2 regions of the Devosia sp. XGJD_8 genome follow, and region 2 is predicted to be linked to the other one. Evidence: predicted binding sites of a transcription regulator. Region 2 holds the regulator's gene; the other holds the start of a gene.
What was found. The regulator PhoB, encoded in region 2, activates phosphate uptake and scavenging genes when phosphate is short. The targets are predictions, from matches to a motif close to TGTCATNNANCTGTCAT.
Positions count from the first base shown of each region.

Region 1: the regulator PhoB is predicted to act here: its motif matches at 5,978-5,994, upstream of ACLI1C_RS07585 (alpha-D-ribose 1-methylphosphonate 5-triphosphate diphosphatase).

Region 1 covers NZ_JBKJHF010000001.1:1,618,033-1,633,418, forward strand. The annotation lists gene ACLI1C_RS07560 (ABC transporter ATP-binding protein) at 1-91, opposite strand, end outside; gene ACLI1C_RS07565 (hypothetical protein) at 331-1,134, opposite strand; gene ACLI1C_RS07570 (O-acetylhomoserine aminocarboxypropyltransferase/cysteine synthase family protein) at 1,347-2,618, shown strand; gene ACLI1C_RS07575 (YoaK family protein) at 2,753-3,586, shown strand; gene ACLI1C_RS07580 (esterase-like activity of phytase family protein) at 3,674-5,857, shown strand; gene ACLI1C_RS07585 (alpha-D-ribose 1-methylphosphonate 5-triphosphate diphosphatase) at 6,055-7,203, shown strand; gene phnN (phosphonate metabolism protein/1,5-bisphosphokinase (PRPP-forming) PhnN) at 7,200-7,763, shown strand; gene phnF (phosphonate metabolism transcriptional regulator PhnF) at 7,976-8,701, opposite strand; gene phnG (phosphonate C-P lyase system protein PhnG) at 8,778-9,233, shown strand; gene phnH (phosphonate C-P lyase system protein PhnH) at 9,233-9,832, shown strand; gene ACLI1C_RS07610 (carbon-phosphorus lyase complex subunit PhnI) at 9,834-10,922, shown strand; gene ACLI1C_RS07615 (alpha-D-ribose 1-methylphosphonate 5-phosphate C-P-lyase PhnJ) at 11,104-11,976, shown strand; gene phnK (phosphonate C-P lyase system protein PhnK) at 12,157-12,933, shown strand; gene phnL (phosphonate C-P lyase system protein PhnL) at 12,936-13,637, shown strand; gene ACLI1C_RS07630 (DapH/DapD/GlmU-related protein) at 13,634-14,245, shown strand; gene phnC (phosphonate ABC transporter ATP-binding protein) at 14,355-15,170, shown strand; gene phnD (phosphonate ABC transporter substrate-binding protein) at 15,251-15,386, shown strand, end outside.
Region 2 covers NZ_JBKJHF010000001.1:2,900,777-2,916,162, forward strand. The annotation lists tRNA gene ACLI1C_RS13830 (tRNA-Ile) at 332-407, opposite strand; gene ACLI1C_RS13835 (hypothetical protein) at 938-1,606, shown strand; gene ACLI1C_RS13840 (IclR family transcriptional regulator C-terminal domain-containing protein) at 1,718-2,473, shown strand; gene ACLI1C_RS13845 (PstS family phosphate ABC transporter substrate-binding protein) at 2,899-3,936, shown strand; gene pstC (phosphate ABC transporter permease subunit PstC) at 4,006-5,385, shown strand; gene pstA (phosphate ABC transporter permease PstA) at 5,393-6,676, shown strand; gene pstB (phosphate ABC transporter ATP-binding protein PstB) at 6,728-7,552, shown strand; gene phoU (phosphate signaling complex protein PhoU) at 7,581-8,291, shown strand; gene phoB (phosphate regulon transcriptional regulator PhoB) at 8,411-9,112, shown strand; gene ACLI1C_RS13875 (phosphotransferase) at 9,450-10,154, shown strand; gene ACLI1C_RS13880 (MFS transporter) at 10,296-11,921, opposite strand; gene ACLI1C_RS13885 (helix-turn-helix domain-containing protein) at 12,125-12,961, opposite strand; gene pobA (4-hydroxybenzoate 3-monooxygenase) at 13,071-14,231, shown strand; gene ACLI1C_RS13895 (PLP-dependent aminotransferase family protein) at 14,248-15,386, opposite strand, start outside.

The sequences.
Region 1 (15,386 bases), 1.3 Mb from region 2:
CGACTGTCGTCGAGCCCATGGCATAGGTCTTGGTCAGCTTCTCCGTTCGGAGCAGGTGGGCGCGGGCATCGTCTGCTGGCTCATCGGGCATGCAATATTCCGCCATATTGCCGCATCTGCGGGACCTGCCGGACACCACGGTCCGTGGACATGACCCAGGACACGATACGCGCCCTGCTGGCCCAAGCTAAGCATCTTCCGCCACCCAGTGATTGACGCATGTCAAATCGGTGGCGAGTTGCGGTCTTCGGGAAGATGTCGTGCCGGCTAGCTTGGATCTTGAGGCGTGGCTACGACGAGGGTGGGCCGGGGCCCCATTCCAGGCAAGGATCAGGTGAACGGTATCGGAGGCACCACTAGCGCTTGCAGCCATGGGATGAAGCGAAACGAACCAACAAGGGCCGCAACTAGCCCGAATATGACAATGACTGTAGTTACCAATGCAACCGCGATCTGGATCGGTTTTGGAAGACGCTCAATTCTTTTGTCGCCCCAAGTAGCCATTCTGTCGAGCGCGCCCAAGTTAGCGCCTGATATAAAAGCGCCGGCCAAAACGAAGGCCACTCCCAGCACTCCCCAATAATAAACCGTCTTAGCGGTGTTGTACCTATTATTCGTCACGTTGATTCCTGGGCCAATGTTGTCCAGGTAGGTGGGGGAGTCTTCGGAGCCTATGCGGGCTATTGCGACCTTCACGGCCATGTCGGGGTCGAATACTTTCCATCCAATGACCACCTCATCGTCCGAGTGTGCAACACTGAAGTTGTTCGGTATGCTGGAATATTGGTCAACAATTTTCGCTGCAGCGACGCGCGACCCAGCGGGCATCTTAAACTGCAAGGGGCGACGGATCATGTCGGGTTCTATCGGGGCTCCCCCGTCACGCCAGAGGGTGATGGTCGTCTCAACTAATTGATCGTTACCCAGTGCTCGGTCGTCAAACTGCAGCCGAGGTCCAAACACGCTTGGAGTTACTACTACGATGTCCTCTAGCCTTAGGATCACCGTCCGCGCGTCAACCGGCTGCCAGAATTGCGGGAGCTGCGCTAGCGACAGGATACCGCCCAAAACCGCAAAAAATAGCAATATGGCGTTGCCAATTATCCTAAGCGGGCGCGGAACTAGCATCAGCATTAAGGGTCCTCACTAGGTCGACAGTTAGCTGATGTCGTGTTTTTCGCCTAGCGCTGGGCCGTCTTTGTCCCCATCGCAACTACAGTCGCTCAGCCCGCCACACATGCAACCCCGAGCCCCACCTCCTCCACCATGGGCTTGGCATAAAGTCGCTGGCCGCTATTGTGGCGCCCTGATTTGGGCCGGCACTGGCCTGACGGAGGAGAATACCCATGAAGCTTGAAACACTGGCGCTGCACCACGGCTATACGCCTGACCCGACGACGAAATCTGCGGCAGTGCCCATCTACCAGACCACCTCGTTCACCTTCGACGATACCAAGCATGGCGCCGACCTGTTCAATCTGGCGGTCCCCGGCAATATCTATACCCGCATCATGAACCCCACGACCGATGTGCTGGAAAAGCGCGTCGCGGAAATGGAGGGCGGCATTGCCGGCCTGGCGGTTGCCTCGGGCATGTCGGCCATCACCTATGCCATCCAGGCCATTGCCGGGGTGGGCGACAACATCGTCGCCACCAGCCAGCTCTATGGGGGCACCTACAACCTCTTCATGCACAGTTTCCCACGCCAGGGCATCGAAGTGCGCATGGCCGCGGGCGATGATTTCGACGCCCTCGACAAGGCCATCGACGGCCGGACCAAGGCCGTGTTCTGCGAATCCATCGGCAATCCGGCCGGAAATGTCGTCGACATCGAGAGGCTGGCGCAGATCGCGCACAAGCATGGCGTGCCGCTCATCGTCGATAACACCGTGGCGACGCCCTATCTCTGCCGCCCCTTCGATTTCGGCGCCGACATCGTTGTGCATGCCCTGACCAAGTATATCGGCGGTCATGGCAATTCCATCGGCGGCATCATCATCGATAGCGGCAAGTTCGACTGGAAGGCCAACAAGGAGCGCTTTGCCGTGCTCAATGAGCCCGATCCCTCCTATCACGGCGTGGTCTATACCGAGGCGCTGGGGCCTGCAGCCTATATCGGGCGCTGCCGCGTGGTGCCGCTCCGCAATACCGGGGCCGCCCTGTCGCCACACAGCGCATTCCTGTTCCTGATGGGTCTTGAGACCCTAGGCCTGCGCATGGACCGCCATTGCGAGAATGCGCTCAAAGTGGCCGAGTTCCTGGAGAGCCACCCCAAGGTGAGCTGGGTCAATTACGGCGCGCTGCCCGGCAACAAGTACAACGCGGTCGCCAAGCGCATCACCAAGGGCAAGGCCTCGGGCATTGTCAGCTTCGGCATCAAGGGTGGACAGGAAGCCGGCGGCAAGTTCATCGACGCGCTCAACATGATCCTGCGGCTGGTCAATATCGGCGACGCCAAGTCGCTGGCCTGCCACCCGGCCTCGACCACCCATCGCCAGCTCAATCCTGAAGAGCTGGCCCGCGCTGGTGTCTCCGAGGATCTGGTGCGCATCTCGGTGGGCATCGAGCATATCGATGACATCCTCGCCGATATCGAGCAGGCACTCGCCAAGTCCTGATCCTGTCGTCCCGGCGATGGTTGCTGACGCAGGCCATCGCCGGGCCACCTGTTCCAAGGTTGCGTGCTCTTGAGCGCGGGCAGGGCGCGTGCCAACATCGGCACCACCCCAGCGTCATCAGCACTGGACGCGCCATGCCGAGCACCCGCTCGGCCGATCGCGCCGTTTCAGGGCATCAGATCGGAACTGCCATCGAACACCGTCCCCGCCGCCGCAGTCGCATGCAGTTTCTGCGCACCGCCGTCGCCCATCGGCGATCGGGCGTGACCGACACGATTCTGGGCGTGGTTCTCGCCTTCGTCGCGGGCGCCATCAATGCCGGCGGATTTCTCGCCATCGGCCAATACACCTCCCACATGACGGGCATTGTCTCGTCCATTGCCGACAACCTGGCTCTGGGCCTGTTTGGCATTGTCGGGGCCGGCATCGTCGCCCTCGTGGCCTTCACTGCGGGCGCGGGCTGCTCCGCCGTCCTCATCAACTGGGGCCGTCGCAACGCCCGGACCCGGCAATATGCCTATCCCATCGCCCTGGAGGCACTGCTCCTGCTGGCCTTCGGCGTGCTGGGCACGGCCAGCCAGGAAGCGCCGCAGTTCATGGCGCTCGCTGCGCCGCTGCTCTGCTTCATCATGGGCCTGCAGAACGCCACGATTACCAAGATTTCCGGCGCCCGCATGCGCACCACCCACCTCACCGGCATGGTCACCGATATCGGCATCGAGCTGGGCAAATATCTCTACTGGCACAGGGACAAGACCAAGGCCGAGGCTCTCCGGGTCACGGCAGACCGCAAGAAGCTGAGCATCTTGCTGCGCGTCGTCGGCATGTTCTTCCTCGGCGGCGTCGTGGGCGCCCTTGGCTTCGGCCACCTCGGTTATGTCTTCTCCATTCCGCTGGCCGCCGTGCTCATGGTCATGGCCGCGCCGCGCCTGCTGAACGACGCCGTCGGGCGCGCGCCCGGCGCCTGAGCCGGCTGTCATGCAGCCGTCATATCCACGTCATCGGCCTGTAGCATGGCCGCCCTATGCGGAGCCCACTGCAACAGGGGCTCCATCATGTCTTCATCCAAATTCCTGCTCGCGCTGACCGCGACGCTGCTGGCCACGACGGCGTCGGCCACTTCCGCCGAATACTTCAACCGCATTGCCAGCTTCCCGGTCGCTCTCAACAATCCCGATGCCGAAGAGGGCGTCGAGAACTCGGCTGAGATTATCAACGCCAGCGAAGATGGCATGACCCTGGTCTATTCCAACGCGCTGCTGGGCGGCATCGGCTTTGTCGACATCACCGACCCGACCGCGCCCAAGGCCGGCGGTTTCGTCACGCTCGAAGGCGGTCCGACCTCGGTCACCTTCATCGGCGGCAAGGTGCTCGTCACCGTCGACACGACTGAAGATTTCACCGCGCCCAAGGGCTATCTCGCGGTCATCGACCAGGCGAGCAAGGCTGTTGAAGTCACCTGCGAACTGGGTGGCCAGCCCGACGCCATCGCCAAGAACATGGATGGCTCGCTGATCGCCATCTCGATGGAAAACCAGCGCGACGAGGACCTCAACGACGGTGCCCTTCCGCAGCTGCCCAGTGGCAACATCACCTTCTTCGACGTCGCCGAAGGCTCCGTCGATTGCGCCACCATGCGCGTCACCGAACTGGCCGGCGTCGCCGACTTCGCCGGCGAGGATGCCGAGCCGGAATATACCGATTTCAACAGCCTCGACGAACTGGTCGTCACCCTGCAGGAAAACAACCACATCGTGGTTCTGAACGGCAAGACCGGCGAAATCATCAACGACTTCAGCGCTGGCACTGTCGATCTGGACGGCATTGACGCCACCGAAGACGGCAAGCTGAGCTTCACCGAGAGCCAGCCCGGTCGCAAGCGCGAGCCCGATGCCGTGCAGTGGCTCGATGAAAACCGCATCATCACGGCCAATGAAGGCGACTACGAAGGCGGCTCGCGCGGCTTCACCATCTTCCACAAGGACGGCACCGAGCTCTACGAGAGCGGCGTCTCGATGGAATATATCGCCGCCCAGCTGGGCCACTATCCGGAAGGCCGGTCCGATGCCAAGGGCGTCGAGCCCGAAGGCATGGAAGTCGGCACCTTCGGCGACACCCGCTTCATCTTCGTCAACCAGGAACGCTCCTCGCTGGTCGCTGTCTACAAGGACACCGGCGATGTGCCGGAATACTGGCAGTCGCTGCCCTCCGGCGTCGGCCCGGAAGGCGCCCTGGCCATCCCCTCGCGCAATCTCTACGTCACCGCCAACGAGACCGACCTGTCGCCCGATGGCGCCGCGCCGGCCCATGTCATGATCTATGAGCTTGCCGAAGGCGAGCCGGCCTATCCGACCATCATGTCCGATCTCGATGCCGACGCTAAGCCGATCGGCTGGGCTGCCCTGTCCGGCGCCGTTGGCGATGCCGAAAAGCCCGGCATTCTCTATGCCGTCAGCGACAGCGTCTTCGCCGAAGCCGCCATCTACGAGATCGACGCCACTGCCAAGCCGGCCCGCATCGTCAAGAAAACCGTCATCACCCGCAACGGTGCGCCGGCCCAGAAGCTCGACCTCGAAGGCATCACGCTGGACGGCGAAGGCGGCTTCTGGCTCGCCTCCGAAGGCGATACCGGCGATCTGACCCCGCATGCCCTGTTCCACGTCAATGCCGATGGCGAGATCGAAGACGAGATCGCTTTCCCGGCCGCTCTGCTGGCCCATGAAATCCGCTCGGGTTCGGAAGGCATTGCCGCCATCGGCGAGGGCGACGACATGACCCTGTGGATCGCCATCCAGCGCGAGTGGAAGAATGACGAAAAGGGCTTCGTCAAGCTCGTCTCCTACAACCCGGCCAGCGAGGAATGGGGCGCCGTCCGCTATCCGCTCGAGGCCCCTGCTGAGGGTGCCTGGGTCGGCCTGTCGGAAATCACCGTGCATGGCGATTTCGCCTATATCGTCGAGCGCGATAACCAGATCGCCGCCAATGCCCAGCTCAAGGCCATCTATCGCGTGCCGGTCAGCGAACTGGTCTCGGCCCCGCTCGATGGCGAACTGCCCGTCGTGAGCAAGGAACTGGTGCGTGACCTCGTGCCCGACCTCATGGCCTTCAACGGCTACGTCGTCGACAAGGTCGAGAGCCTGGCCATCGACTCCACCGGCACCGGTTACGTCATCACCGACAATGACGGCGTGGACGACAGCTCGGGCGAGACCTTCTTCTGGTCCATCGGCGCGCTCTAGCCGTTCCGCATCCAAACAAACAGGGGTCGGATCCGCGGATCCGGCCCCTTGCTTTTCGGCCGCCCACGCGCGACGACTGGCTACGGTTCCTTCAGGGCTGCCCGATAGGCTGCACCGCAAAGTCGCCAAACTGTCATCAAACTGGGCTACCGCAGGGCGCAATAACCGCTTTCACGAACCGCAGAATCGTCCGCACCATGAACACCGTCGCCCTTGGGGAACTCGTCCTGACCAATGCCCGGATCGTCCTGGCCGACACCGTGCTGGATGGTTCGGTCCGGGTCGATGGCGGCATCATCACCGATATCGGCCCATCCTCGCGCACCGGTCACGACCTCGATGGCGACTACCTTATCCCGGGCCTCGTCGAACTGCATACCGACCATCTTGAGACCCACTTTGCCCCGCGCCCCAAGGTGCGCTGGAACCCGGTCGCCGCCGTGCAGGCCCATGACGCCCAGATCGCCGCCTCCGGCATCACCACCGTGCTCGACGCCCTGCGCGTCGGCATGGATGAGCATGCCGACCTCGGCGCCACCGAGATGAAGACCCTGGCCGACGCCATCAGCGCCGGCAATGCCGCCGGCCGCCTGCGCGCCGAGCATCACATCCACCTGCGCTGCGAAGTCTCGGCCCCCGATTGCCTCGAAAGCTTCGCCGTGCTCCAGGACGATCCGCAGGTGCGCATGGCCTCGCTGATGGACCATGCGCCCGGCCAGCGCCAGTTCGCCAGCGCCGATGCCTACCGGGTCTATTACCAGGGCAAGCTCAAGATGAGCGACGCGGCCCTCGACGACTTCATCCAGCGCCGCAACGCCGAGTCCATTGCCCATGCCGGGCCGCATCGCCGCGCCATTGCCGAAATCTGCCGCGACAAGGGCATCGTCATCGCCAGCCACGACGACGCCACTCGCGACCATGTCGAGGAAGCCGTTACCCTGGGCACCGAAGTCGCCGAATTCCCCACCACGCTCGAAGCGGCCAGGGCCTCGCGCCAGGCCGGCATGGCCATCCTGATGGGTGGCCCCAACGTCGTCCGCGGTGGCTCCCATTCCGGCAATGTCTCGGCCCGCGCCCTGGCCGAGGCCGATCTGCTCGATATCCTCTCCTCCGACTACATCCCCTTTTCCATGCTGCAATCGGCCTTCTCCCTCGCCGACAATGTCCAGGCGATCAACCTCGCCCGGGCCATCCAGATGGTCACCAAGCGCCCGGCCGAGGCCGCGGGCTTCCACGATCGCGGCGAAGTCGCCATCGGCAAGCGCGCCGATTTCGTGCAGGTGCGCGTCGAAGATGGCATTCCCATCGTGCGCACCGTCTGGCGGCAGGGCAGGCGGGTGATATGACCGGAACCTTCGTCGCCGTCGTCGGCCCGAGCGGTGTCGGCAAGGACAGCCTGATCGGCTTTGCCCGCGAACGCCTGGCGGCAACCGGCCGCGTCGTCTTCGTGCGCCGCGTCGTGACGCGCCAGGCCGATGGCGGCAGCGAAGATCACGACAGCATGGATGCCGAAGCCTTCGCACTGGCCGAGCGCGATGGCGCCTTCGCCCTCAGCTGGGATGCGCATGGCCTGCGCTATGGCCTGCCCATCGCCCTCGAGCGCGATCTGGCCGCCGGCAAGGTCGTGGTCGCCAACCTCTCCCGCGGCGTGATCCCGGCGCTGGTCGCCCGCTATCCCGAGGCCCTGGTCGTCTCGGTCACCGCCGACCGCGACGTCATCGCCCAGCGCCTCGCCAATCGCGGCCGCGAAACCGCCGAATCCATCCAGCGCCGCCTCGACCGCAGCGTCGACAGCCGCCTTCCGGCCAGCACCATCCGCATCGACAATTCCGGAGAGCTGGAGACCGCGGGCGACCAGTTCGTGCGCCTCCTCGAAGACGCCGCCAAGCTGGTGGAACGCGCCTAGTCCACACTCCCCAACCTGCAGGCCATGCACCGGATCACCTCTCCCTCTGGGGGAGAGGTCGGCCGCAGGCCGGGTGAGGGGGCCTCTTCTTGATACGGTGCGCGGGGAAGGCCCCCTGACCGATTCACCTCAAGGGCACCATCTGCGACCAGCACCATCCGGATTCTTCCCCCTTCCGGGGGGAGGCGAGGTGGGGGTTATCCCCCGAAACCCTAAACCACCAGCTCCATCCGCTCCGCCGGAAACCGGCTGAGCGCGTAGGATATTGGATTGCCCGCCGCATCGACATCCACCGCCTCCGAAACCAGCAGGATGGCGCCGGGCGTAAGGCCCAGCAGCTTGGTCTCCTCCACGTCGGCATGGCGCGCCGAAATGCGCGTCGAGGCGCGTGAATAGTCGGCAACGCCATAGCTGGCAAACACCGCCGTGAACGAGCCGAGCGCCGTGTAGCGCCCCGCAAAGTCGGCGAAGCTCCGATAGTCCAGCCAGGCCGTGGCACGCGATAGCGGTCGCCCGTCGGCCAGCGACAGCGTCTCCATGCGCACCACCTTGGCCCCGGCCTTGATACCCAGCGCCGTGGCGGCCGCGGCGCTGGCATTCTCGATGCGGCTCGACAGCAATTGCCCGCTGGTGATCCTGGCCTGGCCGGCCAGCCCTTCCGAAAACCGTGTCCGCTTGCCGATGGGATAGCTCAGCCGCCTTGCGCAGCGCACGAAGGTGCCGCGCCCCTGTTCGGCTCCCACGACGCCCTCATCGGCCAGCACGGCCAGCGCCCGGCGCACCGTGTGGCGATTGGCGGAAAACCGCTCCGCCAGAACAGCCTCGGTCGGCAGCCGGTCACCGCTCGCCAGCTTGCCGCCCACGATATCGAGCCGGATGGCATCGGCGATGCGCCGCCACAGGGCGACCCCGCCAGAAATGTCTTTCGCAACTGTCATTGCATTTTCACACGAGAAGCGTAGGACCGGATTGAGGACAATAGTTGTCTATTTCATTAGACAAATAGAGGCAAGCATGCAGACCCGATCTTCAACCGGCAGTGACGCGCGCAAGGCGGTGCTGGACGTACTGGCCAGCGCTCCGACCCGGTCCCTGGCCGCGCTGTGGGACCGCTGGGCCGACAAACCCGCTCACGCCAAGGTACGCGGGCCCGAGATCGGCCTCGTCATGGTGCGCGGCCGGGCCGGTGGCGGCGGCGCGCCGTTCAACCTTGGCGAAGCGACAGTGAGCCGCGCCAGCGTGCGTATTGCCAGTGGCGAAGTGGGACACGGCTATTGCCTTGGCCGCGACATGGCCAAGGCCGAGGTCATTGCCGTGATCGACGCCCTGTGGCAGCGCGAACCGGCACGCGTCCAGGCCGAAATCATCGCGCCGCTGCAGACGCTTGCGGCAGACGCCGACCAGCAGCGCCGCGACGAGACCGCCGCGACGCGCGTCGATTTCTTCACCATGGTGCGGGGGGATAACTGATGGATATCGGTCTCGACGGCGGCTTTGCCGATCCGGTGCTGCAGGCACAGGGCAGTTTCCGCGCCATCATGGACGCGCTGGCCAATCCCGGCACGCCCCGCCGGCTCGTCACGCCGCCCTCGCTCCACAGCAGCCTGCCCCCCGGACTGGCCAGCATCCTGCTGACCCTGGCCGATCATGATACCGGCCTCTGGCTGGATGACACTTTGCGTGCCGATGCGGGCGTCCTCGACTTCGTCAATTTCCACACCGGTGCCGGCGTGGTGCCAGAGCCGGGCAGGGCGGTCTTCGCCTTTGCCACCGGTCCCGCCCACCTGCCGCGCCTCGACCAGTTCAATCTCGGCACCCAGGAATATCCCGATCGCTCCACCACCATCGTCCTGGCCGTACCCGCGCTGACCGGTGGTGAGATGCTCATCACGCGCGGTCCTGGCATCAAGGGCCACGGTCATATCAGCCCCCTCGGATTGCCCCTGGATTTCGTCGCGCAATGGTCCGCCAATCGCGACCTGTTCCCGCGCGGCATAGACCTGCTGCTGGTGGCCGATGGCGAGGTCATGGGCCTGCCGCGCAGCACCCGCCTCGAGGAAGGACACTGACATGTATGTTGCCGTCAAAGGCGGGGAAGCCGCCATTGCCAATGCCCATGCCCTCCTGGCCGATCGCCGCCGCGGCGACCGCTCGGTGCCGGCCCTGCGCCTCGACCAGATCGTCGAGCAGCTCGGCCTCGCCGTCGACCGCGCCATGGGCGAAGGCTCGCTCTATGACAGGGAACTGGCCGCTTTGGCGCTGCTGCAGGCGCGCGGCGACCTGATCGAGGCCATCTTCCTCGTCCGTGCCTATCGCACCACGCTGCCCCGCTTCGGCTATTCCAACCCTGTCGATACCGGCACCATGCTGATCGAGCGCCGCATCTCGGCCACCTTCAAGGACCTGCCCGGCGGCCAGATGCTCGGGCCGACTTTCGACTATACCCACCGCCTGCTCGATCCCGCCATCGCTACCGGCGAGGTGCCTCAGCCCGCCACCCGCGAGGCAGATGCCGAACAGGCGCCGCGGGTGACCGACATGCTCGGCCGCCAGGGCCTGATGGAACCCGATGGCGAGACCGATCCCGACCGCGAAGTGGGTGACCTGACCCGCGAACCGCTGGATTTCCCGCTCGACCGCGACCTGCGCCTCCAGGCCCTGGCCCGCGGCGACGAGGGTTTCCTCCTCGCGCTCGGCTATTCCACCCAGCGCGGCTATGGCCGCAGCCATCCCTTTGTCGGCGAAATCCGCATCGGCGAAGTCGATGTCGAATTCGACGTTCCCGAGCTCGGCTTCGCCGTCAATCTCGGCCGCATCCGCGTCACCGAATGCCAGATGGTCAACCAGTTCAAGGGCAGCGCGAAAGTGCCCCCGCAATTCACCCGCGGCTATGGCCTGGTCTTCGGCCAGGCCGAGCGCAAGGCCATGGCCATGTCCCTCGTCGACCGTGCCCTGCGGGCCCGCGAGTTCGGCGAAGACATCGTGGCTCCCGCGCAAGACGAGGAATTCGTCATTTCCCACTCCGACAACGTCCAGGCCACCGGCTTCGTGGAACACCTCAAGCTCCCCCACTACGTCGATTTCCAGGCCGAACTCGATCTGATCCGCCGCATGCGCGCCGAGCATGAAGCCGCAGAGATGCAGGAGGCAGCAGAGTGACGCGGCTGGTTTCCAGAATGCCGCGTATGCGGACGTACCCCCACCTAACCTTCCCCTGGAAGGGGGAGGGACTGGCTGGTGTGTTTGGCTCGATTTTGCCCCAGTCGCGGCGCGGCTCCTCCCCCTTCCAGGGGGAGGTTGGGTGGGGGGTCCTCCAAGCATCGATCATGGGAGCTTCAGCATGACCGCCATCGCCCAATACAACTTCGCCTATCTCGATGAGCAGACCAAGCGGATGATCCGCCGGGCCATTCTCAAGGCCATCGCCATTCCGGGCTATCAGGTGCCGTTCTCCTCCCGCGAAATGCCCATGCCCTATGGCTGGGGCACCGGCGGCGTGCAGGTGACGGCCTCGATCATCGGCCCGGATGACGTGCTCAAGGTCATCGACCAGGGCGCCGACGACACCACCAATGCCGTCTCGATCCGTGCCTTCTTTGCCAAGGTCGCGCAGGTGCAAACCACCACCCACACTGCCGATGCCACCATCATCCAGACCCGCCATCGCATTCCCGAAAGGGCGCTGGGGCAGGGACAGATCCTGGTCTATCAGGTGCCGATCCCCGAGCCTCTGCGCTTCCTCGAACCGCGCGAAACCGAGACGCGCAAGATGCATGCGCTGGAAGAATATGGCCTCATGCATGTCAAGCTCTACGAGGACATTGCCCGCCACGGCCGCATCGCCACTACCTATGCCTATCCGGTCAAGGTCGAGGGCCGCTACGTCATGGACCCCTCGCCGACGCCCAAATTCGACAACCCAAAGATGCACATGAGCGAAGCGCTGCAGCTGTTCGGGGCAGGGCGCGAGCACCGCATCTACGCCGTCCCACCCCATACCGAAGTGGTGAGCCTCGATTTCGAGGACCACCCCTTCACCATCCAGCATTTCGAGCAGCCCTGCGCCCTCTGCGGCGCCGAACAGGTCTATTTCGACGAGGTCATTCTCGATGACCGCGGCGGGCATATGTATGTCTGCTCCGACACCGACCATTGCGAGGAGCGCCGCACGGCGGGACATGTAGGCGCGCTGGGCGTGGAGGCGGCGGAATGATCGGCGCTGCAGGAAATATCGGGTTGGGCACCTCTTCACCTCTCCCTTCGGGGGAGAGGTCGGCCGCAGGCCGGGTGAGGGGGCCTTTGATTGGTGCGGTGCGTGGAAAAGGCCCCCTCACCCGACCCAAGAGGGTCGACCTCTCCCCCAGAGGGAGAGGTGAAGAAAGCGAGACCTCCAATGACCACTGAACCCCTTCTCCGCGTCGACAGCCTGACCAAGTATTACGGCAGCCGCCTCGGCTGCGCCGATGTGAGTTTCGAGCTCTGGCCGGGCGAAGTCCTGGCCATTGTGGGGGAATCCGGCTCGGGCAAGACCACGTTGCTGAACTCCCTGTCAGCCACGCTGGAACCCAGCTCGGGCCGGACTCTCTACCGCATGCGCGACGGCGAGTGGCGCAATATCTACGACCTCTCCGAGGCCGAACGCCGCTTCCTCATCCGCACCGATTGGGGCTTCGTGCATCAGAACCCGGCCGATGGCCTGCGCATGACCGTCTCGGCCGGCGCCAATGTCGGGGAGCGCCTGATGGCGGTGGGCGACCGGCACTATGGGCACATCAGGGAAACCGCGCTGGACTGGCTCGGCCGGGTGGAAATCGCCGCCGACCGCATCGACGACCAGCCGCGCAGCTTTTCCGGCGGCATGCGCCAGCGCCTGCAGATCGCCCGCAACCTCGTCACCGGCCCGCGCCTGGTCTTCATGGACGAACCCACCGGCGGCCTCGACGTTTCGGTGCAGGCCCGTCTCCTCGACCTGCTGCGCGGCCTCGTCGGCGAACTCGGCCTCGCCGCCATCGTCGTCACCCACGACCTCGCCGTGGCCCGTCTGCTCAGCCACCGCATGATGGTGATGAAGGACGGCCATGTCATCGAATCCGGCCTCACCGACCGAGTCCTCGACGACCCCCGCGAGCCCTATACGCAGTTGCTCGTCAGCTCGATTTTGCAGGTGTGAGAATGACCGCCCTATCCGTCCAGAACCTCTCAAAAACCTTCACCATGCACCTGCGTGACGGCCTCATCCTCCCCGTCGTCGCCAACGTCAATTTCGACGTCCATGCCGGCGAATGCGTCGTGCTCGGCGGCCCCTCCGGCGCCGGCAAGTCCTCCATCCTCAAGATGGTCTATGGCAATTATGGCGTCGATGCCGGCGCCATCACCCTCCGCCATCACGGCGAAGCGGTCGATCTCGCCACCGCCGATCCGCGCACCGTGCTTACCCTGCGCCGCGACTCCATCGGCTATGTCAGCCAGTTCCTGCGCACCGTGCCGCGCGTCTCGGCGCTCGATGTCGTGGCCGAGCCGCTGGTCATCCGCGGCAAGGAGCGAGCAGACAGCCAGCAGGCTGCAAGAAACTTGCTGGCACGCCTGAACCTGCCCGAGCGGCTGTGGAGCCTGCCACCGGCCACCTTCTCGGGCGGTGAACAGCAGCGCGTCAACATCGCCCGCGGCTTCATCACCGATCATCCGGTGCTCCTGCTCGACGAACCAACCGCCTCGCTCGACGCCACCAACCGCGCCGTGGTCGTCGCCATGATCGCCGAGAAAAAGGCCGCAGGCGTCGCCCTGCTGGGCATTTTCCATGACGAGGAAGTCCGCGCCCAGGTGGCGGACCGCATCGTCGACGTCACCGCCTTTGCCCCGAGGATCGCCGCATGAAAAAGCTTGGCCTGGAACCCTTTATCCACCCGACCGCCAAGGTGCACGACTCCGTGCTCGGCCGCTATACCGAGGTCGGCGCCGGCTGCTCGATCTCCCATTCCAGCATGGGCGATTACTCCTACTGCGTCGGTGGCACCCAGATCGCCTATTCGACCATCGGCAAATTCTCCAACATCGCCGCCCATGTCCGCATCTACGCCTCCATGCACCCCATGGAACGCGCCTCGCTGCACCACTTCACCTATCGCTCGGCGCAATATTTCGAGGGCGAGGAAGACGACCAGTCCTTCTTCGACTGGCGCGAAAGCACGCCCATCAGCATCGGCCACGATACCTGGATCGGCCACGGCGCCGTCATCATGCCCGGCGTCACCATCGGCAATGGCGCCATCATCGGCTCCAATGCCGTGGTAACCAAGGATGTCGCCGATTTCGCCATCGCCGTCGGCGTTCCCGCCCGCACTATCCGCCAGCGCTTCAGCGACGACATCGCCGGCCGGCTCGATGCCATGGCCTGGTGGGACTGGAGCCACGACAAGCTGCATCAGGCACTCCCCGATTTCCGCAAGCTGGGGATCGAGGCCTTTCTGAAGAAGTATGAATAGAGGCCGCCACGACGCCACTGTGCACAGTCACGCAACCGTCACCGAACCTACATGATGACGTTACCTCCCCGCCCTAGGTCTGCCGCAGTTCAACGGCGGGGCACGTCTGATGCTGAAGATTTCCAACGTTTCGCGACGCTTCGGTGACAAGCTGGCCGTCGATGGCGTGAGCCTCGAAATCCCCCAGGGCCAGATGGTCGGCATTATCGGCCGCTCCGGCGCCGGCAAGTCGACCCTGCTGCGCATGATCAACCGCCTGGCCGATGTCTCCTCCGGCTACATCGAATACAACGGCGTCAAGACCAGCGAGCTGCGTGGCCAGGAACTGCGCAACTGGCAGCGCGACTGCGCCATGATCTTCCAGCAGTTCAACCTCGTGCCGCGCCTCGATGTCATCACCAATGTCATGCTGGGCGGCCTCAACGGCCGCAATCCGGTGCTCAACCTGCTGCAGCTGTTCTCGGTCGACGAGCAGATGCTGGCGCTCAAGGCGCTGGAGCGGCTCGATATCGCGGCCACCGCCATGCAATGGGCCCAGACCCTGTCGGGCGGCCAGCAGCAGCGCGTCGCCATCGCCCGCGCCCTGATGCAGAACCCCAGGATGATCCTGGCCGACGAGCCCATCGCCAGCCTCGATCCGCGCAATGCCCAGATCGTCATGGACAGCCTGCGCGACATCAATGCCGACGGCATCACCGTCATCACCAATCTGCACACGCTCGATACCGCCCGCGCCTATTGCGAACGCATCATCGGCATGGCGGCTGGCCGGGTCGTGTTCGATGGCACGCCCGATGAGCTGACCACCGACGTTGCCCGCACGCTTTATGGCGCCGACGGCCTCAAGGAGGCCTTCTCGGAGGCCATGACCTCGACGGCGATCGCGCCCATCACTCCGCCGGTCGTCACGGCCCGCGCCCACTGAGTTTCCAGCGTTCCGCAACTGCCTGACCGCCAAGGCGGCGCCAGTCTGCCGACATCCTCGCGTCACCAAAGGAGATTTCCATGACTGCGATCCGTACCATCCTGCTTGCCGGCATTGCCGCTGCTGCCCTCACCACCGGCGTCTTCGCCCAGGACAACGTCCTGCGCATCGGCCTGCTCGGCGGCGAGAACGAGGCTGACCGCCTGCGCGACAACC
Region 2 (15,386 bases):
AGCGACACTGCATGACGACCCGACCGACTGTGTCGGGCTGGTATCGGTGCAACGGACAGGGCGCACCATGACCGTCAGCGTGGAGGAATAGTGCCCAATGGATGCATCGGGCGTCAGGTCACAAGGTCCGACGAACTAAGGGCATCAAGGTCTCCGGTATTTCCGGACGTTAGGACGTGTCGATACTGGACTTTAGCCCAGTAAGTACGACCGGAGCGGAGAGCAGAAAATTCAGGAGTGCCGGTCGCACGAGCCACCAATCGGGCCTGGATTGCGTGAGGGACGCAAACACAACAGGGCCTCCCGATCACTCGGAAACCGCCAGATTCTTTGGTGGGCCCACCAGGACTCGAACCTGGAACCAGACCGTTATGAGCGGTCGGCTCTAACCATTGAGCTATAGGCCCCCATCTGCCTCATAGGGAGGGTAGCGCAGGCTGGCAAGAGAGAAGTGGCTTCCCCTCGTCCCGGCCACGCCATGCATGTCGGCGCGCCTACCGCGCAATGGGAGGCCCGCGCCCCCCCCCGCCAGTCCGCCCGCGGCCGGCCATTGGGATCGAATCACGCCACATTCTGCCACGATTGGACCTATTGCACCGCTATTATGCCCGCTCATGGCCCTGCTTGCTCATTTTTATCCCACTTGGGCCGCGCCGAATCTCGCGGGAAAGTGAACAGCTTAGCCCGCGCCGGATTGCGCTAGGCCGGACAAAATCCACAAGCTCGCACACGCCTCACAAATTGGCCGCGTTTCCCCGATTATCTGAACATTCCACCGTGAGACATAATCACGGCTCGCCAGGCTGCGCATTGGTGACGAAGAACACCTCGTCATCTCTTGGGCCCGGTGTTTGTATATTTGCGTTATCAACCACCAATGTTCACAGTCCGCTGCCATTTGTTTGGTCGCGTCGCACCTGCACGCATGGAAACACAGATGACCCTGACATCTCTTCTTGCCGAACCCACCTTCCTCAAGGGTGGCATTCGGATTGTACACTTCATCGGCCTGGCCCTGGGCCTGGGCACCGCAACCTTTCTCGATCTCATGATGCTTCGCTTCATGGTGCTGGCCAAAATCCGCCGGTCCCACGCCGAAGCCTTCGAATTCGGCACCAAGGTGGTGACGGCGGGCCTCGTCATGCTCTGGATCAGCGGCCTGGCCTTCCTGGCCTATTACTGGGCCTTCGACCCCGAAAAGCTCGCCAATCCCAAGATCTGGGCCAAGGTCAGCGTAGTCGGCGTGCTGACGGTCAACGCCGTCTTCCTGCACAAGGTGGTCCTGCCCGTTGTCGAGCAGCAGGTGTCCCGCACCCTGTTTGGCGGTCTCAGCGCCTATCAGCGCATTCTGATGGTCGTCGGCGGCACCACGTCGGTCACCAGCTGGTATGTGCCGGTTGCCCTGGGTGCCATCCCCCAGTTCAACAACAGCCTGCCTGCCGACCAGCTCTGGGCCATGTTCTGCGCCCTGCTTATCGCCAACAATGCCCTCGCTATCCTGGCCTTCTTCGGCATTTCCAGTGTCGCCGCCAAACGGGCCCGGAACCGCGCTGCGCCCCAGCACAACGACGATGCCGCAACCAAGGGCTCACCCTTCCCCGCCTGACCTCGTGCGCTCAGCGATTTTTGTTCGAGTATCGCCCACTCCGCTATATAGCATGCCTGTGACGAGGCATTATGCCCTGCGGCCCCCCGGCCGCTTGAAGCGGAGCGGGTCATGCGCGAAGGCGACATCATCAATGGACTGGTCAAGGGCCTGTCGGTCATCGAGTGTTTCGATGAGGAACATGCCAGCCAGTCCATCACCGATGTGGCCAATCGCACCGGCCTTGAGCGCGCAACGGCCCGCCGCTGCCTGCTCACCCTCACCCATCTCGGCTACGCCTCCTATGATGGCAAGTTCTTCCGCCTCACCCCGCGCGTGCTCAATCTGGGCCATTCCTATCTGGCGGCCACGCCGCTGCCCCGGCTGATCCAGCCTTTCCTCGAAGACCTCTCGGCCCAGATCAACGAGAGCTCCTCTGCCGCCATACTCGACAATACCGAGATTCTCTATATCGCCCGCGCCTCCTACCGCCGGGTCATGTCGATCAATCTGGGCGCCGGTGCGCGCCTGCCGGCCTATTGCACCTCGATGGGCCGCATCCTGCTCGCCGCCATTCCCCCCAATGCGGCGCGCGACATCCTCAACCGCTCCGAGCTGGTTGCCTATACGGCCAAGACCAAGGCCGACCTGCCCTCGCTCACCACCGAGCTGGCCGTCGTCGCCGCCCAGGGCTTTGCCGTGATCGATGAGGAACTCGAGCTGGGTCTCTGCTCCATCGCCGTGCCGCTCTTCAATGCGCAGGGCCAGACCGTGGCCGCGCTCAATGTCGGCGCCCATTCCGCCCGCGCCTCCACCTCGCACATGATCGCCAATTTCCTGCCCCTGATGCGCAAGATCCAGGCCGAAGTCCGCCCCCTGCTGCGCTAGTGGGCGTGGCACGATTGCGCCCTAAGAGTGGAGAGAAACCTCCCCTTGATGGGGGAGGTAGGAGGGGGTGGGTGCGCCGAGCCCCGGACACGCGGCGACAGACCTCGCCACGGGCCGAATACCCTCCCGAGCGAACCACCCGCAGCCATGGCATCACTGTCACAAAGCCCGGCTAGACTGCCGCTGGTCTCGCTGCGCGGACTCACGCCGCTCTGTCACATTCGAATGTCACAGAGCCACGCCGGAATCGCGTTCTTCCGGACGTTTCACTGCAAAATCAACGCATTAACCTGTCACAAACGCGTCACGCAACAGCAATAAAACTGTCGCCTAGCCACCCTATGGTCTGCCGCGTCACAGGGCGGCCCGGGGGATGTTCCGGAAGGTCGGCCATGTTCGAAAACGAATTCCGAAAGGGAAATCCCATGAAGACCGCACTCTACGCCAGTGCTGCCGTGATCGCGCTTGCCGCGTTCGGCACCACCGCCGCCTTCGCCCAGTCGCGCGACCAGATCCGCATCGTTGGCTCGTCCACCGTGTTCCCCTACACCCAGGCAGTCTCCGAGCAGTTCGCTGCCATGACCGGCGGCACGGCGCCTGTCGTTGAATCGACCGGCACCGGCGGCGGCATGCAGATCTTCTGCGGCGGCGTTGGCCCGGATCATCCCGATATCACTGGTGCCTCGCGCGCCATGAAGCAGTCCGAATTCGAGCTGTGCCAGACCAACGGCGTCGACTCGGTCACCGAAGTTCTGATCGGCTACGACGGCCTGTCGATCGCCCATTCCCAGCAGGGTCCGGACCTGGACCTCACCAAGGCCCAGATCTTCCAGGCCCTGGCTGCCCAGGTTGAAGTTGACGGCGCCATCGTCGACAACCCGTACAAGAACTGGTCCGACATCGACGCCTCGCTCCCCAACACCCCGATCACCGTGTTCGGCCCCCCTCCGACCTCCGGCACCCGTGACGCTTTCGTCGAGCTGGTCATGCTCGAAGGCTGCGAAGGCTTCGAAGCCATCGCGGCTCTCGATGAAGACGCCATGGAAGAGACCTGCTCGCGCATGCGCCAGGATGGTCCCTTCATCGAAGCCGGTGAAAACGACAACCTGATCGTGCAGCGCCTGAACGCCGACTCCAATGCCTTGGGCATCTTCGGCTACTCGTTCCTCTACGAGAACAGCGACACCCTCAAGGCTGTGGCCGTCGATGGCGTCCTGCCCACCACCGAGACCATTGCCGACGCGTCCTATGCCGTGTCGCGCCCGCTCTATATCTACGTCAAGAACGCCCATAAGGGCGTGATCCCCGGCCTCGAGGAATTCGTCACCGAATACGTCTCCGAGGAATCCTTCGGCGAAGGTGGCTACCTCTCCGAGCGCGGCCTGATCCCGCTGAGCACCGAAGAGCGTGACGCCACCCGCACCGCCGTTGCCGAATCGACGGCAATGACTGCAGGCAACTAATACGACTGGGAAGCCGGGGTTCACCCCGGCTTCCCTTCTTGTTTCGTCTCGTCCCTGGGGGCTCGCGTCGTGGTCGGCTATCTCTTCCTGACAATCCTTGTCTTTTCGATCGCCGCCTTCTTCGTCGGGCGCTCCGCCGGTAATCGCTTCGTGGCGACCAATGGCGTCTCCACCCATTCCCTGCCCGGCTATCACGGCGCCTTCGTCGCCGTCTGGGTCGGCGTCCCCGCCCTGGTCCTGCTTTTGCTCTGGCTGATGGCGCAGGGCTCGGTGATCGACAACATGCTGTTGTCCACCTTGCCCGCGACTTTGACCGAAGCGGCCTCTGCCGCCGACAAGAACCTGCTGCTTTCCGAAATCAAGAATGTCGCCGCCGGCCGCATCTTCGCCGAGCCGACCCCCGAGATCACCGCCGCCGCCGAGACCCTGCTGCGCTGGCAGCAGATCGCCTCCTGGCTGATGGTGGTCGTCGTGGTTGCGGCCATGCTGCTGGCCATGTTCTTCGCATATTCGCGTCTGGCGCCGCGCTTCCGCGCCCGCAACGGCGTTGAAGCCTTCACCTCGGGCATCATGATTGCCTGCTCCATCGCGGCGATCCTGACCACGATCGGCATCATCGCCTCGCTGATTTACGAATCCATCGAGTTCTTCAAGCTCGTGCCGGTGCACGAATTCCTCTTCGGCCTGCGCTGGGAACCCCAGATCGCCATTCGCGCCGATCAGGTCGCCGGCAATGGCGCCTTCGGTGCGGTCCCGGTCTTTGTCGGCACCATCGTCATCGCCACCATCGCGATGCTCGTCGCCACCCCGATCGGCATCTTCACCGCCATCTACCTCACCGAATATGCCAGCGACCGTGTCCGCAACATCATCAAGCCGATCATGGAAATCCTGGCTGGCGTCCCCACCGTGGTCTACGGCTTCTTCGCCGTGCTCACCGTGGCGCCCGCCATTCGCGGCGCCGGCAATCTCATGGGCCTGGCCACCTCGCCCAACAGCGCCATCGCGGCTGGCGGCGTCATGGGCATCATGATCATCCCGTTCATTTCCTCGCTCGCCGATGACGCCATCCGCGCCGTGCCGCGCTCCATGCGCGACGGCTCGCTGGCCATGGGCGCCACCCGCGCCGAAACCATGACCAAGGTGCTGCTGCCCGCCGCCCTGCCGGGCATTATGGGCGGCATCCTGCTCGCCCTCAGCCGCGCCATTGGCGAAACCATGATCGTGGTCATGGCCGCCGGCCTCATCGCCACGCTCAACATCAATCCGCTCGACTCGGTCACCACCGTCACCGTGCAGATCGTCACCCTGCTGATCGGCGACACCTCCTTCGACAACCCCAAGACGCTTGCCGCCTTCGCCCTGGGCCTCGTGCTCTTCCTGGTGACGCTGGGGCTCAACGTCGTTGCGCTGACCATCGTGCGCAAATATCGCGAACAGTACGACTGAGGCCATCATGACCGACGCAACCCTGCCGACCCAGGTCCAGACTGCCGCGATCAATCGCGCCCGCCTGCGCAATAAGCGCAACGCCGCCGACTTCCGCCTGCGCGCCTATGGCATCACGGCCATCTCCATTGCCGTGGGCCTGCTCGGCATCCTGCTCTTCACCCTCGTGCTGGGCGGCTACTCGGCCTTCGTGCAGACCCATATCCGCGTCGATTTCCCGATCAGCGCCGAATATGTCGATCCGGCCGATCCCGCCGAAGGCAACTGGCGCGCCGTGGTCAGCGATGGTGTTGGCGCCCTGCTGCCGTCCGACAGCCCCGCCCAGGCCCGGCAGATCGCGCAGATCCTGACCAACAATACCCAGTTCTTCGTGCGCAACGCCGTGGTGGCCGATCCATCGGTGATCGGCGGCACGCTGACGCTCGATATTCCGGCCGCCGACATCTTCGACCAGCTCAACAAGGGCAATATCGACCGCAATACGCCCGAGGCAAACCGGCGCGTCACCGATCAGCAGATCGAGTGGTTCGACAGCCTGCAGGAGCAGGGCCGTGTCTCCACCCCCTTCAACTGGGGCCTGTTCTTCAATGCCGATAGCCGCTTCCCCGAACTGGCCGGCCTCTCCGGCGCCATCACCGGCTCCTTCTATGCCCTGCTGGTCTGCTTCCTCATCAGCTTCCCCGTCGGCATCGCCGCGGCCACCTATCTTGAGGAATTCGCCCCCAAGAACCGCTGGACCGACCTGATCGAGGTCAACATCAACAACCTCGCGGCCGTGCCCTCCATCGTCTTCGGCCTGCTCGGCCTGGCCGTCTTCCTGCAGATCTTCGGCCTGCCCCGCTCGGCGCCGCTGGTTGGTGGCCTGGTGCTGGCGCTGATGACCCTGCCCACCATCATCATCGTCACCCGCAACGCCCTCAAGGCCGTCCCGCCCTCCATCCGCGAGGCCGCCTATGGCATGGGCGCCTCACCCCAGCAGGTCATCCTCCACCACGTGCTGCCGCTCTCCCTGCCCGGCATTCTCACCGGCACGATCATTGGTCTCGCCCAGGCACTGGGTGAAACCGCCCCGCTGCTGCTGATCGGCATGAATGCCTTCATCACCAGCCCGCCCGGTGGCGTGCTGGAAGCCTCCACCGCGCTGCCCACCCAGATCTACATCTGGGCCGACAGCCCCGAGCGCGGCTTTGTCTCGCGCACTTCGGCCGGCATCCTGGTTCTGATGGGCTTCCTGCTGCTCATGAACGCGGTCGCCATCTTCCTGCGGCAGCGGCTGGAACGGCGCTGGTAACACTGACAAGATGCAACCGGCGCCTCGCGCCAGAAGACGGAATTCTGAGAGATGAACGCGATGACCGAAAACAAGGGTTCGACGCTCGTGGCAAAGCCCGACCAGGTGGTAATTCCTCCCACAGTGGCCATGAAGGGCGAGGATGTCAGCGTTTTCTACGGCGCCAAGCAGGCCCTGTTCGGGGTTAACCTCGAGATCGAGCGCAACCGCGTCACCTCGCTGATCGGCCCCTCTGGCTGCGGCAAGTCCACCTTCCTGCGCTCGCTCAACCGCATGAATGACACCATCGACATCTGCCGCGTCACCGGCAGGATCACGCTTGATGGCGAGGACATCTACGACAAGAACCTCGACGTTGTGGAACTGCGCGCCCGCGTCGGCATGGTGTTCCAGAAGCCCAATCCCTTCCCCAAGTCGATCTTCGAAAACGTCGCCTACGGCCCCAAGATCCACGGCATGGTCTCGACCAAGGCCGAGACCGAGGAAATCGTCGTCTCCTCGCTGCGCAAGGCCGGCCTCTTCGAAGAGGTCAAAGATCGCCTCAACGAGCCCGGCACCGGCCTGTCCGGTGGCCAGCAGCAGCGCCTCTGCATTGCCCGCGCCATCGCCACCAAGCCGGAAGTCCTCCTGATGGACGAGCCCTGCTCGGCGCTGGACCCCATCGCCACCGCCATCATCGAAGAGCTGATCGACGAGCTGCGCGAGAACTTCACCATCGTCATCGTCACCCACTCCATGCAGCAGGCGGCCCGCGTCAGCCAGAAGACCGCCTTCTTCCACCTGGGCAAGCTGATCGAGGAAGGCGTCACCGAAGACATCTTCACCAACCCGGTCAACAAGCAGACCCAGGACTACATCATGGGCCGCATCGGCTGATCCGGGCTCGGACAACAAGGATTACGCTATGCCCAATACCGGCTCCGAACACATCGTTTCGTCCTACAATGACGAACTGGTCGCGCTCGCCCAGACCATCGCCGAAATGGGCGGCCAGGTCGAAGTGGCCATCGAGAATGGAACCAAGGCCCTGCTCAAGCTCGACCGCGAACTGGCCGACCTGACCATCATCGCCGACCAGCGCATCGACGACATGCAGCGCAAGATCGACGAAATGGCCGTCTCCATGATCGCCCGTCGCCAGCCCATGGCCTCCGACCTGCGCGCCATTGTCACCGCCATCCACGTCGCCTCCGATCTGGAGCGCGTCGGCGACATGGCCAAGCAGCTGGCCCGCCGCTCGCTCAAGCTCGAAGGCATGAGCCTGCAGCCCACTTTCTACAACGGCGTCAAGAACATGACGGCCCTGGTGCTGCGCCAGATCAAGGAAGCGCTGGACGCCTATTCCAGCCGCGATGCCGCCGCCGCCATCGAGGTCTGCAACCGCGATGACGAGGTCGATGCCATGCATACCTCCCTGTTCCGCGAGCTGCTGACCTACATGATGGAAGATCCGCGCAACATCACCACCTGCACCCACCTGCTGTTCTGCGCCAAGAGCCTGGAACGCATTGGCGATCACGCCACCAACATCGCCGAGCGCGCCTATTACCTGCAGACCGGCAAGCCCCTGACCAACGACGTCCAGGAACTGCACCGCACCCAGATCAAGGCGTAGCCGCACAAGCGCTGACGCCTCCCAACCACCGGCCCGTACCTCCCCCTTGATGGGGGAGGCTCGGAGGGGTGGAGCCACAAGCACCGGCCATGGTGCCGCAACCGACGGGAGCACATCTCATGCCCGCCACGATCCTCGTTGTCGAAGACGAAGGCGATATCGCCATCCTGCTGCGCTACAATCTCGAAGCCGAGGGCTTCCGCGTCGTCACCGCGGAAACCGGCGACGAGGCCCAGAGCGCCATTCAGGAAAAGCTGCCCGATCTCATCCTGCTCGATTGGATGCTGCCCGAGATTTCCGGCATCGAACTCTGCCGGCGCCTGCGCGCCCGCGAGGAAACCGCCCGCATCCCGATCATCATGCTCACCGCCCGCGGCGAGGAAGAAGAGCGCGTCCGGGGCCTGGCCACCGGGGCCGATGACTATGTGGTCAAGCCCTTCTCGGTGCCCGAGCTGATCGCCCGCATCCACGCCCTGCTGCGCCGCGCCAATCCCAATCTCGTCACCGCCGCCCTCAAGGTCGGCGATCTCGAGCTCGACCGCACCACCCACCGCGTCCGCCGCGCCAATCGCGACGTCCATCTCGGCCCCACCGAATATCGCCTGCTCGAATACCTGATGCGCCATCCTGGTCGAGTGTACTCACGCGAGCAGCTCCTCGACGGTGTCTGGGGCAATGACGTCTATGTCGACGAGCGCACCGTCGACGTCCATATCGGCCGCCTCCGCCGCGCCATCAACCGCGGCCGCGAAACCGACCCCATCCGCACCGTCCGCGGCGCCGGCTACGCCTTCGACGAAAGGTTCGCCCAGGTCGCGTAAGGCGCCCCCTCCCACCCTCCCCCTGACAGGGGGAGGAGCCGCACGGCGACCTTGGCCACATCGCGACCCACAAACTGCATCAGTCCCTCCCCCTGCCAGGGGGAGGTTAGGTGGGGGTACGGCCCCTTGTGAGTACGTGGATTGTGGCGCGGTCTCGCCCATCCACCGGACAGCACCTCCCCCTTGATGGGGGAGGATGGGAGGGGGTGTTGGGAGCCCCAATATTCGAGCCCACGCCCATCCCGCCCCTCTCTCCCTTCGAAGGAGAGATCATCCCGCAGCGCCGCTCTTGCTCCCGCCCCGTGCCGCATTATTGTGCCCCCACGTGGAGGCGCGCTTGTCAGAACAGGAAATTCCCCTCGCCGGCGGGCAGGTCAACGGCGTTGTGCGTGTCGGAGACACCATCCGCCGCGCCACCCGGCACGATACGCGCATGCAGCAGGCCCTGCTGGCCCACCTGGAACGCAAGGGCTTCGGCCACGCCCCACGCTTCCTCGGCCATGACGATCAGGGCCGCGAAATCCTCACCTACCTGCCTGGCGAAGTCCTGTTCGACAAGGACGATTTCAGCGACGCCCAGCTGACCGACGCGGCCGATCTCCTGCGACGCTTCCACGACTGCACGACCGACTTCCCCCCGGTCCCTGCCGCCGGAGCCGAGGTCATGTGTCACAACGACTGGACACCGGCCAACACTGTCCTTGTCGACGACAGACCAGCCGGCATGATCGATTTCGATACCATCATGCCCGGCACCCGCCTGTGGGACCTCACCTACAGTGTCTGGACTTGGCTCGGCCTCGGCGAGGACCGCTGGAGCCCGCAGGATCAACTGCGCCGCCTTGATCTGTTCGTCGCGGCCTATGACCATCCCTCATGCACGCCGGATCTGGTGGCCGCGTGTCTTCCCGGGCGTCAGGCTGGGCGGGCGCATTGGGCGAAACAGCGCGGGCTTGTGGCCGGAGCCGAATGGGCACAAGCCTGTCTCGCCTGGACACTGGTCAACATTACCAATCACCATCACCCCGACGGCCTGCCCTGAACGGCTAAGCCCCTTGGACCCGGCTTATCCCGGACCTTCACCTCTCCCTCCGGGGGAGAGGTCGGCGCGCAGCGCCGGGTGAGGGGCCTTCCCTACGCACCACCCAAAAGTCCCCCTCACCCGGCGGTTAGGAGGCGGGTCTCAAACCTCAGGCGTATCCCGGATCGGGGTATCATCCCGCAGCGGCACGGTCTGCCGCTCGATCATTCTTCGCACCACCGGCGGCTCGCCCCCGCGATGCAGCGCCCGGATCTGGTCGATATTCTCGGCATCCGCCTTGGTGCGGCGCAGATTGTGCCGCAGGTAGTCGATCCAGGTCGGCACGTGATAGGCCTCGGTCCACACCTCGGGATGCTCCAGGTCGCGCAGCAGCGACCATTGCCGCGCCCCGTCGCGGATGCGGATGCGGCGCCGGTCGGCCATCAGCGCCAGGAAGCGCGTAATGTCCCCCTGGTCGATGCGATAGTCGACCATCACCATGATCGGCCCGCTGCGCGGCCGCAGGTCCAGTTTCAGCACCGGCTCGTTGAACGTATTGAGCGGGTTGAGATCGCGCGCATTGAATTGCGGCAGCGGCAGCCGGAAGCCCACCAGTGCGCAGACCAGCATCACCACGCCGGCCAGCGCCAGCGCCGAATCCGGCCCCAGCGCATCGGCGCTCATTCCCCAGACCCAGCTGCCCGCGGCCATCCCGCCAAAGGTCGCCGTCTGGTAGAGCGACAGCGCCCGTCCCACCACCCAGCGCGGCGATGATAGCTGGATCGAGACATTGAACAGCGACAGCGACAGCACCCAGCAGGCGCCCGCCGGCAGCAGCGCCAGATGGCTCAGCAGCGGGTCGCGGCTATAGCCCAGCGCCGCGCTGCTCAGGGCAAAGGCGACGCAGGCCACCCGCACGATGGTCTCGTTGCTGTAGCGCTCGCGCACGCGGCCATTGAGGAAGGCGCCGCCGATCGCCCCCAGCCCGAAACAGCCCAGCAGCGTGCCATAGACCATGGCGCCGCCGCCGACATAGTCGCTGGTCACCGATGGCAGCAGCGCCAGGATGGCCACCGCCGCAAAGCCGAACAGAAAGCCGCGGAACAATACTGTGGTGAGGTTCGGCGACAGCGACACATAGCGGATGCCCGCCCACATGGCGCTGCCGAAATTCTCGCGCGGCAGCTTGCTGGCCGGCCGCTCCGGCTTCCAGCGCAGCAGCGCATAGAGCAGCGGCACATAGGAAAAGGCATTGACCGCAAAGGCCGCCGCCGCACCGGCCAGCGCCACGATCAGCCCGCCCACCGCCGGGCCGACGCTGCGCATCATATTGTAGCCCATCGCATTGAGCGTCACCGCCCCGGGCAGGTCGGCGCGCGGCACGATATCGCCCATCGAGGCCTGCCACGACGGATTGAACAGCGCCGTGCCGCAGCCGATCAGGAAGGTAAAGCTCAGCAGCAGCCAGGGATTGAGCAGGCCCATGAAGGCCAGCGCCGCCAGCATCAGCGACACCACCATCATGCCGCCCTGCGCGATCAGCATGACGACGCGCCGGTCGAAATTGTCGGCCAGCGCTCCGGCCGCGATCGAGAAGACCATGATCGGCAGCGTGGTCGAGGCCTGAACCAGCGCGATCATGTTGTGCGAGTCGGTCAGCGTGGTCATCATCCAGCCGGCGCCAACCGACTGCACCAACCCACCCAGATTGGACACCAGCGTCGCCAGCCACAGCAGCCGGAAAGTCTCATGCCGGAATGGCGCCAGCATGGGCGGTCGATCAGACATCATGCTTCCTTTTCAGTCCTGACCTGTCTAGGTCCGCCACACGTGGTTTGGCAATGCAGCCTTTGGTGTGGGCGGGAAAGTTGGCGCCGCCGACGCGATGAGATTCCTCCCCTTCTGCAAGGGGAGGTTAGGAGGGGATGGACGCACCGCGCCCGCAACGCTCACCTGCCGGGCTACGCTCGGACTCGGAGACGTCCCCAGAGCTACCCCAGCACCCGCTTCCGATACGCCCCCGGCGCTGTCCCCAGCACCCGCTTCATGAACCGGGCAAAATAGGCCGGGTCCTCATAGCCCAGCTCCGCCCCGATCTGCTTGATGCTCAGCGTCGAAAACAGCAGCATCCGGCGCGCCTCCAGCGCCACCCGCCGCTCGATCACCGCCAGCGCCGAGGCGCCCAGCACCTCCCGGCTCACCCGGTTGAGATGGGTCGGGCTGATGCCGATCTCGGCCGCATAATCGGCAATCCGCCGCGTCTGCCGGAACCGGCTGTCCACCAGCCAGCGAAACGACTGCGCATGCACCACGCTGCGCTCGCTGCTCCCCGCCCCCGCCTGCGCCCCATCCAGCCCGGCGCGCTGAATGGCCACCACCAGCAGCGCGATCAGCGCCCGCATCGCCACGCCATGTCCCGGCCCCGGCCGGTCCGCCTCCGCGATCAGCCGGTCCAGCGCCCCGCTCAGCGCGGCAGTCTCGCGCAGCACCACCGCACCCAGGTCGCCCAGCCCCGCATCGCGCACGTCCCGCTCCATCAGCGTGACCACGATCCCCTCGACATCCTGGCTGAACTCATAGCCATGCACCGTCAGCGCCGGCACCACCACCACGCTCGATGGCCGCAGCGCAAACGCCGCGCCGTCCACCGTCAGCCGCGCGCTGCCCCCGGTGAGGTGCAGGATCTGCAGGAACTGCTCATGCCGGTGCGGGGCAATCCGGTAGTCATGCAGCCGGCTGCGCGACTGGATGGTTTCCCAATGCAGCCAGTCCTGCTCCCGGTCGGAATCGGCCTCGCCGTAAAGCGCATAGCTGGGGATGGAGTTCATGTTCGGATAATCCAATAGTTTGCGCCGCCCGTCCATTGGAAAACCGCCAGAAAACCACCAGCATGCTGGCAGCAAAAGGCCGGCATACTGGCTGCAAAGGGAGGAATTCATGCGCGTTCAGGTTGCCATCATCGGCGCCGGTCCGTCCGGGCTCATGCTTGGTCGCCTGCTCGAACTCGCCGGCATCGACGCCGTCATCGTCGAGCGCAAGAGCGCCGATTACGTGCTCGGCCGCATCCGCGCCGGCGTTCTCGAACAGGGCAGCGTCGACCTGATGGACCGCGCCCTTGCCGGCGCCCGGATGCATGCCGAGGGCCTGGTGCATCACGGCATCGAAATGGGTTTTGACGGGGATCGCCACCGCATCGATTTCTCCGCCCTGGTCGGCAGCCAGGTCATGGTCTACGGCCAGACCGAGGTCACGCGCGACCTGATGGCCATCCGGCAGTCCCGCACCATCTACGAGGCCGAAGACGTCGAACTGCACGATTTCGACGGCCAGCAGCCCTGGGTCAGCTACCGCAAGGACGGCGCCACACACCGCATCGATTGCGCCGTCATTGCCGGCTGTGACGGCTTCCACGGCGTCTCCCGCCGCAGCGTCCCCGAACGGTCCCTGACCACTTTCGAGCGCGTCTATCCCTTTGGCTGGCTTGGCGTTTTGACCGATCGTCCACCCGTGGCCGATGAGCTCATCTATGCCCATCACGAGCGCGGCTTCGCGCTCTGTTCGCAGCGCTCGCGCACCCGCAGCCGCTATTATATCCAGGTCCCCGCCGACGAGCAGGTGGGCGCCTGGTCCGACGACCGCTTCTGGGATGAATTGCGCGCGCGCCTCGCGCCCGAAACGGCCGAGGCGATGCAGACCGGCCCCTCCATCGAGAAATCCGTGGCCCAGCTGCGCAGCTTCGTCGCCGAGCCCCTGCGCTTCGGTCAGCTCTTTCTCGCCGGCGACGCCGCCCACATCGTACCGCCCACCGGCGCCAAGGGCCTCAACCTCGCCATGAGCGACGTCGCCGCCCTGGCCGATGCCCTGATCGAGCATTTCAGCGAAGGCTCGCCCGCCGCACTCGACGCCTATTCGAACCACGTCCTGTCGCGCATCTGGAAGGCTGAGCGCTTCAGCTGGTGGATGACGAGCCTGCTGCACACCTTCCCGGAGACCGGCCCCTTCGGCCGCAGGATCCAACGGGCGGAGTTCGACTATCTCACCGGCTCACGCGCCGCCCAGCAGAGCCTTGCGGAGAACTATGTGGGCCTGCCGGCCTAGTTTTCCGGGTGGTGGCTCACACCACCACATCTTCCTCGCTGTCCAGCAGCCCCGCCAGCACGTTCAACCCGCGCTCCAGCACACGCCGCGTGCGGGGCGCCATGATGCAGAGCCGCACGCCGGCCACCGGTGACGATCCCACCTGCGTCGCCGAGGGCGGCGTGATGCGCACGCCCGCCTCGCCGGCGCGCCGGGCCAGCTGTTCTGCCTTGAACGGGCTCATCGGCAGCCACAGATGTGGCGCACCGCCCGGCATCGGGACCGTGTCGATCGCCAAGATTGCCCGCGTCAGCCCCAGCCGGCGCCAGCCCTCGGTCCGCAGCGCCGCCGCAGCCTCGTCAGCCATGCCGATCTCGATCATCGCCGCCGCCAGCTCCGCCACATAGGGCGGCAGGCCCCAGCTCTCCGCCCGCAGCCGCTTGCGCACCGCCGCCATCAGCGCGGGCGGCGGCGCGATCACCCCGAGGCGGATCAGCGGCGTCAGGCTCTTGGAGAGGCTGGTGACATAGATCACCCGTTCCGGCACCAGATCGCGATAGGTCAGCTTGCCCTTGGCCGCGTAGAGCCCGTAGATATCGTCCTCGACGATCACCGCATCATGCTGCGTGGCGGTCCTGGCGATGGCCCGCCGTCGCTCGGGGCCGGTCTCGAAGCCCAGCGGGTTCTGGCAGACCGGCGTCGTGTAGATGATCTTCGAGCCGGTCGCCTCCAGCGCCGCGCCCAACGCCTCGGGCAGCATGCCCTCGCCATCATGCGCCACCGGCGCCATCACCATGCCCAGATTGGCCACCGCCGCCAGGGCGCCGGGAAACGTCGCGCTCTCGGTCAGCACCGTGGTCGAACTCTCGCGCAGCGTGGCAAAGGCCAGGTGCAGCCCCTGCTGCGCCCCATTGCACAGCAGCAGGTCATCGGCAGCCAGCGGCGTCCGCATCTCGCTCAGCCAGCGCGCCACGACCCCGCGCTGCCGTTCGGTGCCGCTCAGGTCGCCATAGCCGCCATGCGGCAGCGCCAGGGCGTAGCGGTTCGCCACCTCGCTCGCCTCGGCCATGCGATGCGGCGCGATCACCGGCGGCGGCGCATTGATCGTCAGGTCGACAATGCCGCCGTCATCAGCACCGATGTCGGGCCGGTCCAGCACGAAAGTCCCGCGCCCGA